4 regions of the Priestia sp. FSL R5-0597 genome follow, and region 2 is predicted to be linked to each of the others. Evidence: riboswitches for the same ligand, from Rfam matches in the RefSeq annotation. Region 2 holds a riboswitch; each other region holds the start of a gene.

Region 1 (2,202 bases), on a different contig from region 2:
AGATTTATTAAACGATTGTAATAACAAGCAATCTGTTGAAGAGTTAAAGGAATTAATTAATTTAGCAAAAGAACGATTAACTATGTATAAAGGCAAATAGAAATTATTTCTTTTTTTATCAATGAAGTGCTGTAATATGAATACGTTCACATTCACATTGATGTGAGTGCATTTTTGCTAGGAGAGAGCAGCCAGTATATGATGGTTGCTCTTTTCGTATTTGCAAGAAGATGTGACTATATGAAAGATTGGTTTAGCGTATTCGCTCTAAGAAATGAATCAAAGAGAGAAATTAGAAGTGAGGAATAGCGCTCCTTGCAAAGTGCAATGAAGAGGCTAGGTATAATGGAGTCAGGTATTTTTTTAGTACAATTAGTGAAGATAAATAACAATTAGGTAATGGAGCCAAAATTCTTTAAATACTATGTAGCTATTGCGATAAGCTTTCCTGTCCAAACCAAAAACAAAGAAGAACCCTTACTGTAGTGGGTAATGAGATAAGAGATGTACTATTTCTGATTTTCCAATTTTTTGTTGACAAGCTAAGAAAACAAGTGTAATATTTCTTCTAGTTAAATAAATTGAATATTCTTATCTCGAGAGGTGGAGGGACTGGCCCTAGGAAGCCTCGGCAACAGACTGTTAAAGTACTGTGCCAATTCCAGTAGCAATTTGCTTGAAGATAAGAAGAGAACCCATAATGATTATTAACCTCTTCTTATTTTTAAGAAGAGGTTTTTTATTTTAAAAAGAAAGAAGGAGACAAACTCATGACAAAGACACTAGTGAAGGCTCCATTTAAAGCTGATCACGTAGGCAGCTTTTTACGCACAACTCCCCTTAAAGAAGCAAGAAAAGCGTATGCAAATGGTACAATTAATAAAGCCGATCTAAAATCTGTAGAGGATAAAGAAATTGAAAAGCTTGTCCAGAAGCAAATTGAAGTAGGTCTTAAATCTATCACGGACGGTGAATTTAGACGTTCTTGGTGGCATTTGGACTTCTTATCAGGCTTAGAAGGTGTAGAGCAGTTTGAGACAGAATATATCAGCCAATTCAAGGGTGCAAAAACCAAAAATAACGCGATTAAGGTAGTAGGTAAAGTAGACTTCAATCATCATTATATGGTAGAACATTTCACGTTTTTAAAAGAAGCTGTCGAACGCCATGGTGATGGAAGCCAAGTCGCTAAATTCTCACTTCCAAGCCCAAACATGTTATTTACTCGAATTCAAGAAGATACATATTACAATGGAAACAGAGATCAATTTTATCATGATACTGTGGCTGCTTATCAGAAAGCGATTCAAGTCTTTTACGACGCAGGCTGCCGTTATCTACAATTAGACGATACTTCGTGGATTGATTTTGTTTCTGAAGAACGCATCAATGCGGTTGTTGAGAAGCTGGGTATGGATGTAAAAGACATTATCAATACTAGAGTAAGTTGTTTAAATGATGCTATTTCTAAAAAGCCTGAAGATATGCTCATTACTATGCATATTTGCCGTGGAAACTTTAGATCTACTTATATCACAAGTGGTGGCTATGATACTATATCCGATGCAATCTTTGCTAACTTACATGTAGATGGGCTTTTTCTTGAATATGATGACAACCGTTCAGGAGATTTTGAACCATTAAAAAGCTTTACAGGTAACAATCAAACTGTTGTATTAGGGTTAGTAACATCTAAATTTCCTACACTAGAAGATACTGAGGTTATTAGGCAAAGAATCCAAGAAGCAAGTCAGTATGTTCCTCTAGCTAACTTGTCATTGAGTCCGCAATGTGGCTTTGCAAGTACAGAAGAAGGAAATGTATTAACAGAAGAGGAACAGTGGAATAAAATTAGTCACATAATTAAAATTGCTCAAGATGTCTGGGGAGCCAACTAAAAAGTGAGAATCGCTTTTTAATTTTACATAAGTAGCATTCTAGATGTGTTGAAATACGATAAATAGGCGGATCTTATAACGGAAAAAAGGAAGAATGAAGTTCATTCTTCCTTCAGCCATTATTATAAAGTTTTATTAGAAACGTCCGCCGCCAAGTTGTTGCTCAGCCATTTGTACCAGACGCTTAGTGATTTCGCCACCTACTGATCCGTTTGCACGTGCAGTTGTGTCAGCACCAAGGTTTACACCAAATTCGCTCGCAATTTCATACTTCATTTGATCGATTGCTTGTTCAGCACCATAT
Region 2 (2,202 bases):
GTATAGCATAAAGAAATGATGTTACTATACAACTGACGATTATGGGTGATGAAAATGGGGCTAATTGAAATTGAAAAAGTAATTATTGTCGAAGGAAAGTCAGATAAAAAGCGTATTCAAGATATCATTCGAGAACCAATTGAAATTATTTGTACAAACGGTACGATTAGTTTATCAAAGCTGGATGAAATTATTGACTGTACGTTTAACAAAGAGGTATACATACTCGTTGACTCTGATGATTCAGGGAATAAGCTGAGAAAACAATTTAAACGAGAGCTTCCGGAAGCAGAGCATCTATATATTGATAAAATGTACCGAGAAGTTGCTGCCGCCCCTAGACATCACATAGCAACAGTATTGCTGAGTGCCAATATCGATGTTAATGCAGAATTTTTAACATAAAAGGAATGAGCAACATGCAAGAATGGAGCGAAAAACAGCTGGATGATCAGTTAAAAGAAGGAGAAAGAGCCTTTATCTTTTTCCATACGCCTTTTTGCGGGACATGTCAGCTGGCAAAAAAAATGTTAACCGTGGCAGAAGCGATGCTGCCGGATGTAACCATCGGAATGAGCAATTTAAATTATATGCCTTCAAAAGCAGAATTATTTTCTATTGAAAGCGTACCTTGTTTGATTGAAGTGGAAAATGGTGAAATGGTAAAAAAACTCTACGCGTTTCATTCCATCGAGCACGTACTCGAGGAGCTTCGATAATCAAACGTTTGTTTAAAATGAAGAAGTTGAAAGAGAGCGAACCGTTGGGGCTGTTGAAATCTTGGGATATTATCCCAAGAACAAAATCTGTTGACAGCCTATCTGACACATGCTAAAATCACACTCATGAATGTTCATAAATGAATGAATATTTCCCAAAAACAAAATAATTGTTGCGAACTCTTATCAAGAGAGGTGGAGGGACTGAGCCCTGTGAAACCCGGCAACCGTCAGACTAACTGAAATGGTGCCAATTCCTGCAAAGCTATGCGCTTTGAAAGATGAGAGAAAGGATTAAATATCGAGCCTTTCTGTCATGCGCAGAGAGGCTTTTTTAATGGGGAAAATTGTTTTACGGCTTTTTCATCCTATAGGGCAACCTAACATAATTAAGTTTTTATTAAAGAAGGTGAAGAAATATGATTACATTAACAGACGTTACAAAAATTTATCAGGCCAAAAGCGGTCAAGTAACAGCTGTTGATAATGTGAATCTAACCGTTAACCAAGGTGAAATTTACGGAATTATTGGTTATAGCGGAGCGGGGAAAAGTTCTTTGATTCGCTTGCTAAACGGATTAGAAACACCAACGACAGGAACGGTCGAAGTAGCAGGTAATGATATTGGAAAAATTAAAGGCGGAAAACTCAGAAAAGCTAGACAAGAAATTAGTATGGTATTTCAGCACTTTAATATCTTGTGGTCGCGTACGGTACGAGAAAATATTGCCTTTCCGTTAGAAATAGCAGGGATTTCAAAAGAAAAAAGAATGAAACGAGTAGACGAACTTATTAAGCTAGTCGGGCTTGAAGGGCGTGAAGATGCTTATCCATCACAGCTTAGCGGGGGACAAAAGCAGCGTGTTGGGATTGCTCGAGCGCTAGCGAACAATCCAAAAGTATTGCTTTGTGATGAAGCAACATCAGCGCTTGATCCTCAAACGACAGATTCTATTTTAGATCTGTTAGTAGATATTAATGAGAAGCTAGGGTTAACCATTGTATTGATTACTCATGAAATGCACGTCATTCGTAAAATTTGTCATCGAGTAGCCGTTATGGAAAATGGGGCAGTAGTAGAAGAAGGACAAGTGCTAGAAGTATTCAGAAAACCTAAGCAGCCGATTACAAAACGATTCGTTCAACAGATTTCTGAACCAGAGGAAACGTTTGAAACGATTGAACAAGTAAAAGAGCTGTATCCAAGCGGGCAAATTATTCAGCTGACGTTTGTTGGCGGAAAAGCAGAGCAACCGCTCATTACAACGATTTTAAAACAGTTTGATGTAACGATTAATATTTTGCAAGGAAAGATTTCTCATACACAAACAGGTTCATACGGGACGTTGTTCGTTCATTTAGACGGAGAATTAACAGAAGTTGAAAAAGTCATTGCATACATTCATGAGCAGCAGGTAGAAGTGGAGGTAATGACAAATGCTTGAGAAACTATTTCCAAACGTTATTTTAGATGATTTTATTC
Region 3 (2,202 bases), 110 kb from region 2:
AAATTCATTAACTACTTGAATTGGTAACTGATACTTTTTATCAGCTCCAGCATATCCATTAAAAACAAAAAGTTCATCCTGCTTCTTTAAGTGGGTTAAGACTTTTTTGTATAGCGCATCGAATCGCTGAGCAGAAATTGGCTGATTGACGGGTCCCCATTCAACCGTTTTTGAAGATACAGCATCGCTTACAATAAATTTATCCAAAGGAGAGCGACCTGTATATTTTCCGGTTTCGACTGACACAGCACCTGTAGAAGTCAGCGTTCCTTCGCGTCGAGCTAGAATTTTTTCAACAAGTTGTGGAACAGATAATTGGTGTTTTGTTGTTTTTAATTGAAGCAAACCATTTAATTCGATAGACATATCAACAGTACTCATGTGCACTACCTTCCTTTTTAGCTATTATTTATTCATTAATGTTTGAAATTTATAATTAGTATAACACATTTATTTAATTATTCTATACTATTTAACTAAAAATGTTTGTGTATTATAAAAAAATGTACGTTATACCTATTTTAGACACATGTATATGTGCTAGAAGCGAAAAAAGTGAAGCTATTTCAAGTGAAAGCCTTTTTTTGGTCTGTCTTGTTAACCAAACTTCGTGATCATTCTTAATAAGGTATACTATTTTTAAATTTGAGTATGTTACATTAAAACAGATTCAAACATAAAGAGATGATTTCCATTTGAATGTTGTTGACAGTGAAGCGCTTTTTCATGTATTATATGTCCTTGAACGGATACTCTCTTATCCCGAGCTGGTGGAGGGACAGGCCCTGTGAAACCCAGCAACCATCGTCATTTTTTTGTGTAGACGATAAGGTGCTAACCTGATGCAAGGGCACAACCTTGATCGATAAGAGTGAAAGGCTTATGTAGAATTTGATACCTTTCCTCGATACAAGGAAAGGTTTTTTTATATTTTTTAACGTGTAATGAAAATAAGGGAATGAGTACCGTATCACAATGTATCGTATTTATAAGGAGGAAAACTGATGTCAACACAACGTCGTCTGTTCACGTCAGAATCTGTTACAGAGGGACATCCCGATAAAATTTGTGACCAAATTTCTGACTCAATTCTTGATGCTATCCTAGCAAAGGATCCAAATGCTCGTGTTGCTTGTGAAACAAGCGTAACAACTGGTTTAGTTTTAGTAAGCGGTGAAATTACAACTTCTACTTACGTGGATATTCCTAAAACAGTTCGTGAAACAATTAAAGGAATTGGCTATACTCGTGCAAAATACGGATTTGATGCTGAAACTTGTGCAGTATTAACATCTATCGACGAGCAGTCAGCTGATATCGCTGCTGGTGTAGACCAAGCGTTAGAAGCACGTGAAGGTCAAATGTCCGATGAAGAAATCGAAGCAATCGGAGCTGGAGACCAAGGGTTAATGTTTGGTTATGCATGTAACGAAACAAAAGAATTAATGCCTCTTCCAATTTCATTAGCTCATAAACTTGCTCGCCGTCTAACAGAAGTACGTAAAGAAGAAATTCTTCCTTACCTTCGCCCGGATGGTAAAACACAAGTAACAGTTGAATATGATGAAAACAACAAACCTGTTCGCATCGATACAATTGTTATTTCAACTCAGCATCACCCAGAAGTAACGTTAGAGCAAATTCAACGTAACTTAAAAGAATATGTAATTAATCCAGTTGTTCCAAATGAGTTAATTGATGAAAATACAAAGTATTTCATTAACCCAACAGGACGTTTCGTAATCGGCGGCCCTCAAGGAGATGCTGGTTTAACTGGTCGTAAAATTATCGTTGATACTTACGGCGGATATGCTCGTCACGGCGGCGGTGCATTCTCTGGTAAGGACGCAACAAAAGTAGACCGTTCAGCAGCTTATGCAGCTCGTTATGTTGCGAAAAACATTGTAGCAGCTGATCTTGCTGATAAATGTGAAGTACAACTAGCATATGCAATTGGTGTTGCACAGCCAGTATCTATTTCAATTGATACATTCGGTACAGGAAAAGTTTCTGAAGAAGTACTAGTAGATGTAGTACGCAAAAACTTTGACCTACGTCCAGCAGGCATCATTAAAATGCTTGATTTACGTCGCCCAATTTATAAGCAAACAGCAGCTTACGGTCACTTTGGTCGTACAGATGTGGAGCTTCCTTGGGAGTTCACAGACAAAGCTGAAGCATTAAAAACTCAAGCTTTAGCTA
Region 4 (2,202 bases), 1.0 Mb from region 2:
AAGTCTTCGCTTAGGCGAAGACTTTTTTTTGCAGGAATTTATCTCTGTATGTGGAAAACGAACACGAAAGGAGAGATTGTGATGATTGCAAAAGCTACTGAAGAAGAAATACAGGAAATTCGGACGAAATCTGCTGATGCGCTGTTTGAAGGAACAACGCATCAGTTTCAACCGTCAACTGAACGCGTAAATGAACTAATTGATAATGCCCTTGAAAAAGGGTGTTATTATTTAGTATCTAGACAAGAAAATAAACTTGCAGGCTGGGTTTTTGTCGGTCCATCTGCCGACTTCTTTTCAAAAGCAGAAATTGGCTTTATCTACGAGTTATATGTTTTACCAGAATACCGCGGGCAAGGTCTAGCCAAGCCGTTAATGCAAAAAGCAATTGATGAATTGTCTATCAAAGGATACCCTGAAATCAGACTCAGCGTTCATGCTGGGAATTTTGCACAGCATGTGTACCGTGAACTTGGATTTGTAGATAAACAAATATCAATGAGCCTACAGGTGGCAAAACGTCCGTAATGTTGGTGAATGTCAGCGAGTCCATAAAACATAAGATGTTATACATGCGATGAGGTTCGGTAATGAAAGTAAAAGTAAATAAGTAGCCCAAACGGCGCCTTTATCTAGTACTTCAACAGCTCCTCTACCTGTATGATCTGAGGCGGGGGGATCTTCAAGTGCGTTCATAATCAGAGCCGCCGCTGCTAAAATAATCCCTCCAATGCTTCCGGTTGTTTTGACAATTGCAATATGGAAAGTAGATGAAAAAGCAATGCTAAGAAGCAGCAGCAAGCTTCCCAAAAAAGCAGATAACATATATCGTTTCATGTGCTCACCATCCTTTATAAAATCATACCATATTTTACTTCTTTTTTCTTTTTATTGAAAAGCTATTGACGTAACCTATAAAACATATTAGAATAGTCAGAAATAATTTAAAAGCGAAATATTCTTATCTAGAGAGGTGGAGGGACTGGCCCTTTGAAGCCTCAGCAACCACAATTATTGAATGGTGCTAATTCCAGCATAGCCTAGCTCTGACAGATAAGAAGAGGAATCTTTTTCTATGATGAAATCCTCTTCTTAGGAAGAAACATTTCGTATAGAAAAGGTGATGACATTGAAAAATACACAACAGGCGCTAAGCGTTGATGATTATTTAGATCTATACTTGTTAGCAAAAGAACTAAAAGACGAAACGTGGCAGCAGGAAATTTTAGCCGCGCTAAAAACGAAGCAAAATCGTTCATTTGAAGACAAACAATCCGCACTCGTTCAAGAAATATGGGAAGATTTTAAACAGTTAAATGAAGATATTTCTTTTACGTATCGCTTAATTCAAGAAGAGCCAACTAATGAACAGTTTCAAGTTAAATTAAGGAACTTGAGAGAACGGCGGATCACGCTGAGTCGTGAATTATATTTAGCTAAAAAACAGTATGTTGAACACACGCAGTAAAAGGATCCGCTTGATAAACAAGCGGTTTTTTTGCATGTAAATGTTAGAAGCGTTCTATTTCGGGTAGTAAATAGATAAGACAAAAAAAGGAGGGATAACAGTGGCCCAAGGTGTATTATGTGAAGTGAATGAGTGCATGTATTGGAAATCGGGAAATAAATGCAGTGCAGAGTCCATTTACGTTGTGAGTCCTGAAAGTAGTCACCATGTTTCTGAAACGGAAGAACCTGGCTGTAAAACTTTTGAACCCGCGAGATAAATGCTAGTTTTATAAAAAAGCATAAAATGAACGATGCGCTGACGGAGTTGAGTCGGCGTTTTTCTATTTTTAAAAAAATACTATTACTTAGGTGCGATAATAAATACATAGTAAAAAAGCAGTGTCTACGTCTAATTGTGCGTTTAAACAAAATGATACGATATTTTTTTTGTTTTTCGACAAAAGAAAAACGAGAGAAAGGTGATAGAATAAAAATATACAGCCTAGCTGACTTTTAGCATAAATTTATATGAAAGCGCTAACAAAAAGCTGTATTCATCTCGTTTTGACAGATTGGAAAAAGGGGAGACGTTTATGCAGGGGAAAACTCAGGGGAAAGAATTGAAACGCGGGTTAGAAGAAAGACATGTGACGCTGATGTCCTTAGGAGCAGCCATAGGGGTAGGGCTGTTTCTTGGATCTGCATCTGCTATTAAATTAGCAGGGCCGGGAATATTATTGGCGTATGGATTTA

The links. A riboswitch is a leader RNA that binds a small molecule or an ion and turns the genes downstream of it on or off. The one in region 2 is predicted to bind S-adenosylmethionine.
Region 1: another riboswitch for S-adenosylmethionine. It lies ahead of MKX72_RS27095 (5-methyltetrahydropteroyltriglutamate--homocysteine S-methyltransferase); the one in region 2 lies ahead of MKX72_RS25225 (methionine ABC transporter ATP-binding protein).
Region 3: another riboswitch for S-adenosylmethionine. It lies ahead of metK (methionine adenosyltransferase); the one in region 2 lies ahead of MKX72_RS25225 (methionine ABC transporter ATP-binding protein).
Region 4: another riboswitch for S-adenosylmethionine. It lies ahead of MKX72_RS19585 (hypothetical protein); the one in region 2 lies ahead of MKX72_RS25225 (methionine ABC transporter ATP-binding protein).

The regions. Positions count from the first base shown of each region.
Region 1 covers NZ_JBBOUZ010000002.1:76,156-78,357, reverse strand. Annotated here, with positions in the region: gene MKX72_RS27100 (hypothetical protein) at 1-100, shown strand, start outside; SAM riboswitch class I at 589-689, shown strand; gene MKX72_RS27095 (5-methyltetrahydropteroyltriglutamate--homocysteine S-methyltransferase) at 771-1,898, shown strand; gene MKX72_RS27090 (alpha/beta-type small acid-soluble spore protein) at 2,034-2,202, opposite strand, start outside.
Region 2 covers NZ_JBBOUZ010000001.1:4,769,333-4,771,534, reverse strand. Annotated here, with positions in the region: gene MKX72_RS25235 (toprim domain-containing protein) at 55-405, shown strand; gene MKX72_RS25230 (thioredoxin family protein) at 420-719, shown strand; SAM riboswitch class I at 900-1,007, shown strand; gene MKX72_RS25225 (methionine ABC transporter ATP-binding protein) at 1,139-2,164, shown strand; gene MKX72_RS25220 (methionine ABC transporter permease) at 2,157-2,202, shown strand, end outside.
Region 3 covers NZ_JBBOUZ010000001.1:4,656,377-4,658,578, reverse strand. Annotated here, with positions in the region: gene pckA (phosphoenolpyruvate carboxykinase (ATP)) at 1-381, opposite strand, end outside; SAM riboswitch class I at 755-872, shown strand; gene metK (methionine adenosyltransferase) at 1,005-2,202, shown strand, end outside.
Region 4 covers NZ_JBBOUZ010000001.1:3,721,146-3,723,347, reverse strand. Annotated here, with positions in the region: gene MKX72_RS19595 (GNAT family N-acetyltransferase) at 82-528, shown strand; gene MKX72_RS19590 (hypothetical protein) at 541-837, opposite strand; SAM riboswitch class I at 959-1,060, shown strand; gene MKX72_RS19585 (hypothetical protein) at 1,130-1,468, shown strand; gene MKX72_RS19580 (DUF1540 domain-containing protein) at 1,569-1,727, shown strand; gene alaP (alanine permease AlaP) at 2,043-2,202, shown strand, end outside.